Regions from separate parts of the Streptacidiphilus sp. BW17 genome, predicted to be linked through region 2. Evidence: riboswitches for the same ligand, from Rfam matches in the RefSeq annotation. Region 2 holds a riboswitch; each other region holds the start of a gene.

Region 1 (2,194 bases), on a different contig from region 2:
ACAGTGAACGCACGTGCCTAGATGTGCCGCATCGCGTAGATCGTGCCGACCGTCGCCATGGGCTCGAAGCGGACGAAGGCGCCGGTGTGCGGGGCGTGGAGGATATAGCCGTTGCCCGCGTACATCCCGACGTGCTCGCCGCCGTTGAAGAAGACCAGGTCACCCACCCGCAGGTCGGCCACCGAGGTGACCGGGGTCCCGTAGGTGAGCTGGGAGTAGGTGTCCCGGCCCAGCTGGTAGCCGGCCTGGGCGTAGGACCACATCATCAGACCCGAGCAGTCGAACTGGTCCGGTCCGTCATAACTCCAGTGGTACGGCAGGCCGATGCGTGTCTTGGCCGCGGCGAACGCCGCCATCTCGATCGAGTCGCCGGGCGTCGCGCCGCTGAGGTTCGGGGTCGTGGTGCTGCCCTGGGAGCCGCCGCCGGTCAACGTCGCACGCTGGGCGGCGGTGACGGAGTCGAGGAGCTTCTGGGTCTGTGCGACCTTCTGCATGACCGCGGCCTTGGCCGCCGCGGCCTGCTGCAGCATGGCGTCGAGTCGGCCCAGCTCCGACTCCGCCTGGGCCTTCTCCGTGTCGAGGATCTTCTCCTCCGCCTGGAGCTGGGCCAGCTGGTCGGTCTGGCTCTGGCTCACCTCGTCCATGGTGGACGCCTTGGCGAGGAAGTCGTCCGGGCTCGCACTGAGCAGCAGCTGAACGGTCGGATCGACGCTGCCGTTCGCGTACTGCGTCGCGGCCAAGGTGCCGACGCCCTCCAGCAGGACGTTCACCTTGGCCTGCTCCCTGGCGATCTCGTCCTGGAGCACGGACACCTTCTGCTGGAGCTGTTGGGCCTGCTCCTGGACCTGGTCGTAGCTCTGGACCGCTTTGTCGGTCTCGTTGTTGAGCTGGTCGAGCTGCGCCTTGAGCTGGCCGGTGGACGGTGTGGGCGCGGCCTGGGCGGCCTGCGCGGAGAGCACGACGCCGGTGGCCGCCGCAGCGGTGACGAGGGTGACGCGGGCGCGACTGGGCGCCTTGGCACGACGGTGGGACGCCACGACGGGCGGACTCCGTTCTTCCTTGTCCGCCTACCGGGTGAGCTGACGGGTTCGGACCGGAAGAGTGGCCCTACGACGTCTCACCACCACGCGCTTCCGCCGGTGGCCCTGACGCCGATTCACCCCGGGAACGTGGTTCCCCGGCTCCGACCGCGCGGCTCGCAGGTCCCGCCTCTGGGAACCCCCGCGCCGCAGGTCGAACTCGGCGGGACCGTCACGGCCCCCCGAACGGGTGGTCGACTGCGCAACGGTTCGATCCAGAACCATAGTTGTCGGATCGTCATGAAATCAATATCGGGACGAGAGAAACAGGTGGTACTCCCGAAAGCAGTGTCAACCAGGCGGGTTGCCGGTGACGCCGGGGCCGAAGGGGGTGACCGAGAAGAGGTTGTCGCAGTTGGTCACCTGGCCCGGGAAGACCAACGAGGCGCGGCTGCCAGGCGGGTAGATCCGCATCGAGGTGGAGGTGGGGAGGCACTCGCTCGGGTTGTTGGTCTGCCGGTTGACGGTGTGGATGGTGTCGCTGGCCGACGCGCCCGGCGCGAGGACGACAGGGCTGTACCCGATGTGCTCGTACGTCGCGGGCGCGCCGATCTGGGCGCCGTGGGCGTCCAGCATGGACAGCCCGGGATAGCCGGTGACGTGACAGGGCGCCGAGCTGTGGTTGGTAACCACCAGGTAGGAGTAGATCTGACCCGCGCCCGCGTTCCCGCTGCCGAGCGCCGCGCTGAGCTGCGAGGCCGTGCAGAGCGGCGTCCCGCCTCCGGAACCGGAACCGGACCCCGTGGAGCCGGGTGCGGGTGTCGCGGAGACGCTCGCCTGCGCTGTGGGCGGCGAGGTGGGCGTGCTCGACGACGTGGGGCTGGGCGCCTGGGTCGGCACGGCGCTCGGGGACGCGCTCGGGCTGGGGCTCGTGCTGACCGGAGCGGGGGTGGGCACGGCCTGGGTCGCGGACGCCGGAGGCGTGACCACCTCTCCCGGCCCTTGCGGCGCGGGTACGCCGACGAGGTAGAGGGACACTCCCAGCACGGCGACGCACGCGGTCGCACCGGCCAGGGCACGCTTGCGCTTCCGCCGCACCGCACGCCGCCGGATCTGCGTGAACGCGCCCTCGGGGATGGGCATCGGCTCGATCGGCAGCAGCAGGTCGCCGAGGT
Region 2 (2,194 bases):
AGTTCGAGGTCGCCGCGCGGCTCCGCGACGAGGTGAACGAACTGAAGAAGGAGTTGCGCCAGATGCGCGAAGCCGGCCTCGCCTGAGTGCACCGCTTGAGTGCGCCCGAGTGCACCGCTTGAGTGATCGTCGGCACTCCCGGGGAACCCGCAGGCCCGTCCGGGTCGTATGGTGCAGTGAGGGCTGCGTCGGAGCCGGACGGGCGCCGGTACCGAGGCTGCGGTTCGCGAACGAGTTCGGGAGGGGCGTGCCGTGTCGGTGAATCTGAGCAAGGGTCAGAGCGTAAGTCTGGAGAAGGACGACGGGGGCATGCTGTCCCTGGTGCGGATGGGCCTGGGGTGGCAGGCGGCGCCGCGCAAGGGCCTGTTCGGCACCCGCCGCCGCGAGATCGACCTGGACGCCTCGGCGGTGCTCTACTCCCAGGGCTCGCTGGCCGACGTGGTCTTCTTCCAGCACCTGGTGAGCAACGACGGCTCGGTGCGCCACACCGGCGACAACCTGGTCGGCGGCAAGGGCGGGGAGGACGACGAGTCGATCCTGGTCGACCTGCGCCGGGTCCCCGACCGGATCACCCAGATCGTCTTCACCGTCAACTCCTACAACGGCCAGAGCTTCCAGGAGGTGCAGCGCGCCCACTGCCGCCTGGTCGACGAGGCCACCGGCGACGAGCTGGCCCGCTTCACGCTCAGCGGCGGCGGCCCGCACACCGGCCAGGTGATGGCCAAGGTCTACCGGGACGCGGGCGGCAGCTGGCAGATGGCGGCGATCGGCATCCCGGCACAGGGCCGCACCTTCCAGGAGATGCTCCCGGCGATCGAGCAGGCGCTCTGAGCAGGGTCGGCTCAATGGCCTCGGCAGGGCCTTGGCAGCGCCTGAGCAGGCTCTGAGCAGGGCCTTCTGCGTCGTGTAAAGGATCTGTGAGATAGCCCTCAATACCCTTCGAGGGCTTGGGGCGCGCCGACCTCATCTGCCTAACCTGCCCGAGTCCGTCGCCACAGACGGGCACCGTGCGCCGGTACGCCTTGTCCTGCCCGTCGACGCCGGATCGCACGAGTACCACGGGCCGGAGCGGGGGAACCAGGTAAGCGCCCCGCTCTGCCCTGCGCCCACGCGCGGGACCGGTCGGGGCTCGGGGTGAAGCCGCCGCCGCGCGGCCGGGCCAGCCTTCCGGCCCGAACCCGACAGCTCACCTCGCAGGCGTCGGAGAGGCGCCATGCGATCCACCCTGTCCACCCCTGCCCGAATACTGGCCTTCACGGCCGCGCCCGCCCTGCTGCTCGGCGGCGCCGTGGCGACCCAGGCCCAGGCGGCCACGCCGAGCGTCAGCGAGACCGGCCTGACCGCGACCACCAGCGGGAACACCGCCAACGTCACGCTCACGGTCCGCTCCACCGCCTGCACCACCGTACGGAGCCTCGGCGTCGCCGTCCGTGACGCGTCCGGCAACAACGTCGACTTCCCGCAGTGGGACAGCAACGCGCGGATCTGCCCGACCGGGCTCACCTTCCACGCCGGCAGCCGCACCTTCGCGCCGGGCCGCTACACGATGATGGGCGCCTACCTGGACGCCGCAGGCTGGCACAACCTGGCGGCCAAGACGCTGGCCGTCGGCTCCGCCGCCACCACGGGCACCCCGGCCCCGGCCCCGAAGCCGACGTCCGCGTCGACGCCCAGCCCGGCACCCACTTCGGCTCCGTCGACGCCTGCTCCGAGCAGCAGCCTGCCCGCCGGTGTCGCCACCTCCACCACCCCGGTCTGGGACGAGGAGTTCAACAACCCGATCACCTGGGGCCAGCGCTGGGTCGGCACCACGACCTCGTCCTACCAGTACGGCGACCACAACCCCAGCGACAACAAGCTGGACTGGCTCGACCCGAACGACGTCGCGGTTGCGGGCGGCGTCGCCACCTTCACCGCCCAGCCGAGCTCGCACACCCTGGAGAACGGCCGGCAGGCCTGGACCACCGGTCTGCTCACCACCGAGGGCTCGCAGGAGGGATTCCAGGTCAAGACCGGCGACTACATCGAGGCCCGCGTCAAGCTCCCCACCCAGCAGGGCGCCTGGCCCGCGCTCTGGACCTGGAAGAACGGCAACGGCGAGATCGACTCGTTCGAGTACCACCCGGACAACCCGAACCTGCTCGAGCTCTCCAACCACGTCAACGCCGCGCACGACTACTACACCGACGCGAAC
Region 3 (2,194 bases), on a different contig from region 2:
GAGAACGGCATCACGCCGAACACCAACACGCTGGTCGGCAGCAACGGCGTCATCGGCATCAAGACCGGCACCAGCACGGCGGCCCTCGGCAACCTGGTGTGGGCGGCGGAGCAGAACGTCGGCGGTTCGCAGCAGCTGATCCTGGGCGCGGTGCTGAGCCAGCCCGCGATCGGGCCGGGGCCGGGGCAGGGCATCCTCGCCCAGGTGCTGCAGAAGAGCCAGCAGCTGATCATCAGCGCCGAGAGCGCGCTGCAGTCGCACGCCGTGATCAAGAAGGGCGACGTCGTCGGGTACGTCGACGACGGTCTCGGCGGACACACCCCGGTCGTGGCCACCGCGGACGTCAGCGTCATCGGCTGGAGCGGCCTGTCGGTGAGCACGTCGCTGCAGCCGCTCGCCGGACAGTCCGTCCCGCACAGCGCAGCCGCCGGGACGGCCGTCGGCAACCTGGTCGTGGGCAGTGGTGCCGGAGCGCAGACGATCCCGGTCGCGCTGCAGTCGGCGCTCAGCACTCCGGGCACCGGCGCGAAGCTGACCCGACTGGGCTGACGCACTGTCAGATCGCTCTCTCAGATTCCCCGCTTGAAACGGGCCCGTCCTTCGGACGGGCCCGTTGTCATGCCCGGGGGTGCAATCTTGACGACATTTCGGACATCTACGCAGGGTTGGAGTGCGAACCAATGATGGTCGATGTGACGGACCTCTCAACGGCCTTTGATCGGCTTGAGGTTTGAACTTCGATCTGCCTACGGTCGGCGTCGTTCGCACTTAAGCGGAACTGACATCTCCGGAACGCCGAGTCCTGCCGTCGGGGTTGTCAGCTGTCACCCGACGCACACCACGGCAGGAGCGGGGGACCCAGGTAAGTCGCCGGGAGCGTGTCGCTCCCGGCTCGGGGTGAAGCCGTGCTCTGCACGGCCGGGCGACTCCGGCCCGAACCCGACAGCTCACCTCGCAGGCGTGGGAGAGGACCCACACCATGACTGGTCGCCACCGCGCGCCCAAGATCGCCCGCCGTGCCTCCAAGCGCCTGCTCGCCACCGTCGGGCTGACCGGCGCAGGCCTCGCCCTTCCGCTGGTCACCGCGACCGGCGCCCACGCCGCCACCGTCTCCACCTGGGACTCCGTCGCCCAGTGCGAGAGCAGCGGTGACTGGTCGATCAACACCGGCAACGGCTACTACGGTGGCCTCCAGTTCTCGCAGTCCACCTGGGACGCCTACGGCGGGCAGCAGTACGCGTCCTCCGCCGACCAGGCCAGCAAGGACCAGCAGATCGCCGTCGCCGAGAAGGTCCTCGCGGACCAGGGCCCCGGCGCCTGGCCCGTCTGCGGCCCGCAGGCCGGTCTGACCCAGGGCGGCCCCGCCCCGGCGATCAGCACCTCCGGCTCGTCGAGCAGCTCCAACTCGACCGGCTCTTCCGGTTCGACCGCCGCGAGCGACTCGTCGGCCGCCGGCAGCACCAGCAGTTCCTCCGAGTCCGGCTCCGCCGCGTCCAGCGCCTCCAGCGCCCCGGCGACCGGCGGCTCCTCCGCCGGGCACTACACGGTCCGGACCGGCGACTGGCTCTCCACCATCGCGCAGAAGCACGATGTCTCCGGCGGCTGGGAGCGTCTGTACCAGCTGAACAAGGCGACCCTCACCCACGGCCCGAACCTGATCTTCCCGGGTCAGCAGCTGGTCCTGGGCGGCAGCGCCGCGTCCGCCCGGGCGGCACAGCCCTCGAACGACTCGGCCGGCGACTCGGACAACGACTCGTCGTCCGCCGCTTCGTCCTCGTCCTCGAACGCGTCCGCGAGCTCGAACTCCTCCGGCTCCACCCAGGCGTCCACCGGTGCGGCGACCTCGTCGAGCAGCTCGACGCAGGCCGGCTCCGGCGCGGCCGCGACGGCGATCGCCTTCGCCGAGGCGCACGTGGGCGACTCCTACGTCTACGGCGGCAACGGCCCGAACGCGTGGGACTGCTCCGGTCTGGTCCAGGCCGCTTACGCCCAGGCCGGGATCAGCCTGCCGCGCACCTCCGCCGACCAGGCCTCGGCCACCACGCCGGTCTCCCTCAACTCGCTGCAGCCGGGTGACCTGCTCTTCTGGTCCAGCGACGGCAGCGACTCCGGCGTCTACCACGTCGCCATCTACGTCGGTGGCGGCCGCTACGTCGAGGCTGCCAACCCGAGCTCGGGCGTCAAGTGGGACACC
Region 4 (2,194 bases), on a different contig from region 2:
CCGCGCTCGCGCGCGACGGCCTGATCGTCACCCGGGCCGGCAAGCCCGCCGTCCTCACCGGCGCCCGCCCGCGCCGACCCGCAGCCGACGCGGACGCCGGCACGGAGGAGGAGACGAACGGGCCCGCGGACGGATACGCGGGCGGACCCTCCGACGGCGCGGTCGATGTGGTCGATGTCCTGGAGCGTCGGCTCGGTCGTGCGCTGCGCAGCCGCAGGCTCCGGGTGGACGTGCTCTCCGCGACCTCCGAGTCCTTCGTCGCTGCCCTCCAGCAGCAGTTGCTCGGGCTGCGTGCCCGTCGCGGGCCGGTGCTGGAGGAGTTCCGGGTACGTCTGCTCTTCTGCGACTTCAGCGGGCTGCCGACCTTCCCCCGAGTGCTGGGTGATCCGGACGACCACCGGCCGATCGCCCGGCTGCGGCGGATCGGACAGGACCAGGTGACCATGCTGCGCTCCGCCGCGAACTCGCTGCAGACCTTCCGACTGGTCGAGAACGAGCCGCTGATCGAGGCGCGGACGCTGCCGTTCCCGCCGATGGCCCAGCTCTACCTGGTCAACGACGACGAGGTGCTGGAGGGTTGGTACGAACTGCGGGAGCGTCAGGTGGAGGTCGGCGGTCACCGGCGCAGGCTGGCCGACCTGACCGGGTTGAGCACTCCGCTCTTCGTCAGGACCCGCCACTCGCTGCCCAATCACGTCGACTCCGCGTATGTCGACGCCGCCCAGGTCTTCTTCGACTCGTGGTGGTCCCAGGGCGAGCCGTACGGCGTTTCCCTGCATCGCTGACCCGTGTCAGTCCGTACCGACGCGCTGACCTGCGACGTCGTCAGGTCTGTCGGAAAGTCAAATAACAGCGGGGTAACGGACCTCACACGGGCTCCCCATCCGGCCCGATTCGACGTCACGGCGGCCGTGAAGCGGCTGGTCAGCGTCGAGCGAGCCGCCGTAGGAACGGGTGGTTCGCCAACATACGTCCCGGTGTCGGAGGTTGAGATTCGTATGAAGATCTGCCTAGCCTCCCTGTCGTCCGCGTAAGCGGACACCGCCGCGCGGGACGCCGAGTCCTGTCCACCGCGAGGCGGCAACGTCGAGTTGACGACCGGACAGGAGCGGGGGACCCAGGTAAGTCGCCGTGAACTCGGTTCACGGCTAGGGGTGAAGGCGCGAGAGCGCCCGGGCTACCTCACGGCCCGAACCCGACAGCTCACCTCGCAGGCGTCGGAGAGGAACATTTGCATGGGGTTCTCCGGCACCGGCCGTCATCGCCGCATCCGTGTCAACAAGGCCAAGGCCATCGTCGCCACCACCGGCGTGGCAGGCGCGGCCGTCGCGCTCCCGTCCTCGGCGCTTCGAGCGCCCACGCCGCCTCGGTCTCCATCTGGGACAAGGTCGCCCAGTGCGAGAGCGGCGGCGACTGGTCCATCAACACCGGCAACGGCTACTACGGCGGCCTGCAGTTCTCCGCGAGCACCTGGCGTGCCTACGGCGGTGGGGCCTATGCGTCGACCGCCGACCAGGCGAGCGAGGGCGCGCAGATATCCGTCGCCGAGAAGGTGCTGGCCAGTCAGGGGCCTGGCGCCTGGCCTGTCTGCGGCCCGCAGGCCGGTCTGAGCCAGGGCGGCCCGGCCCCCGCGACCAACACCTCCTCGTCCTCGTCGTCGCACTCTTCGAGCTCGGACTCGTCCTACACGTCGTCCTCGTCCTCGTCCTCGGGCGGCACGTCGAGCACCCACCACACGACGCACCACCGCAGTGCGCCGACGAGCGATACGCCGCAGTACGCCCCGAGCCACACGTCCGGTGGCGGCACGGGCGACTACACCGTCAAGCCGGGCGACACCCTCTCCGGCATCGCCGCGTCCCATGACATCCAGGGCGGCTGGCACGCGCTCTACGCGAAGAACCGCGCCACGGTCGGCGGCAATCCGAACCTGATCCTCGTCGGCGAGAGGCTCTCGTTCTGAAGCACCTTGTTCTGAGGCGCCACTTGAGCGGTGGACGGAGCTCCTACCGGCGGGTAGGGGCTCCGTCCGTATTGCCCGCCCGTTTTGTCCTTGGTGTTCGTCAGTCAAGACGGTGCAAAGGTCCTGAGTGGTTCGCACGGACAATGCGGCTAGGCTCAGTGCGTAACAACCCGCATCCCCCTGAGGAGACAGTTGTGCCCTCCATCGACGTCGTCGTAGCCCGGGAGATCC

The links. Region 2 has a riboswitch for cyclic di-AMP ahead of ABH940_RS10035 (family 16 glycosylhydrolase). Riboswitches for the same ligand answer to the same signal wherever they lie in the genome.
Region 1: another riboswitch for cyclic di-AMP. It lies ahead of ABH940_RS19915 (NlpC/P60 family protein); the one in region 2 lies ahead of ABH940_RS10035 (family 16 glycosylhydrolase).
Region 3: another riboswitch for cyclic di-AMP. It lies ahead of ABH940_RS14470 (transglycosylase family protein); the one in region 2 lies ahead of ABH940_RS10035 (family 16 glycosylhydrolase).
Region 4: another riboswitch for cyclic di-AMP. It lies ahead of ABH940_RS04500 (transglycosylase family protein); the one in region 2 lies ahead of ABH940_RS10035 (family 16 glycosylhydrolase).

What each region holds. Positions count from the first base shown of each region.
Region 1 is NZ_JBGCCR010000015.1:90,079-92,272, reverse strand. Features, by position in the region: gene ABH940_RS19915 (NlpC/P60 family protein) at 18-1,037, opposite strand; cyclic di-AMP (ydaO/yuaA leader) riboswitch at 1,050-1,207, opposite strand; gene ABH940_RS19910 (DUF4232 domain-containing protein) at 1,371-2,194, opposite strand, start outside.
Region 2 is NZ_JBGCCR010000006.1:171,042-173,235, forward strand. Features, by position in the region: gene uvrB (excinuclease ABC subunit UvrB) at 1-86, shown strand, start outside; gene ABH940_RS10030 (TerD family protein) at 253-831, shown strand; cyclic di-AMP (ydaO/yuaA leader) riboswitch at 1,094-1,215, shown strand; gene ABH940_RS10035 (family 16 glycosylhydrolase) at 1,214-2,194, shown strand, end outside.
Region 3 is NZ_JBGCCR010000009.1:229,870-232,063, reverse strand. Features, by position in the region: gene ABH940_RS14475 (D-alanyl-D-alanine carboxypeptidase family protein) at 1-549, shown strand, start outside; cyclic di-AMP (ydaO/yuaA leader) riboswitch at 820-974, shown strand; gene ABH940_RS14470 (transglycosylase family protein) at 980-2,194, shown strand, end outside.
Region 4 is NZ_JBGCCR010000003.1:95,783-97,976, forward strand. Features, by position in the region: gene ABH940_RS04495 (GntR family transcriptional regulator) at 1-785, shown strand, start outside; cyclic di-AMP (ydaO/yuaA leader) riboswitch at 1,075-1,232, shown strand; gene ABH940_RS04500 (transglycosylase family protein) at 1,232-1,963, shown strand; gene eno (phosphopyruvate hydratase) at 2,158-2,194, shown strand, end outside.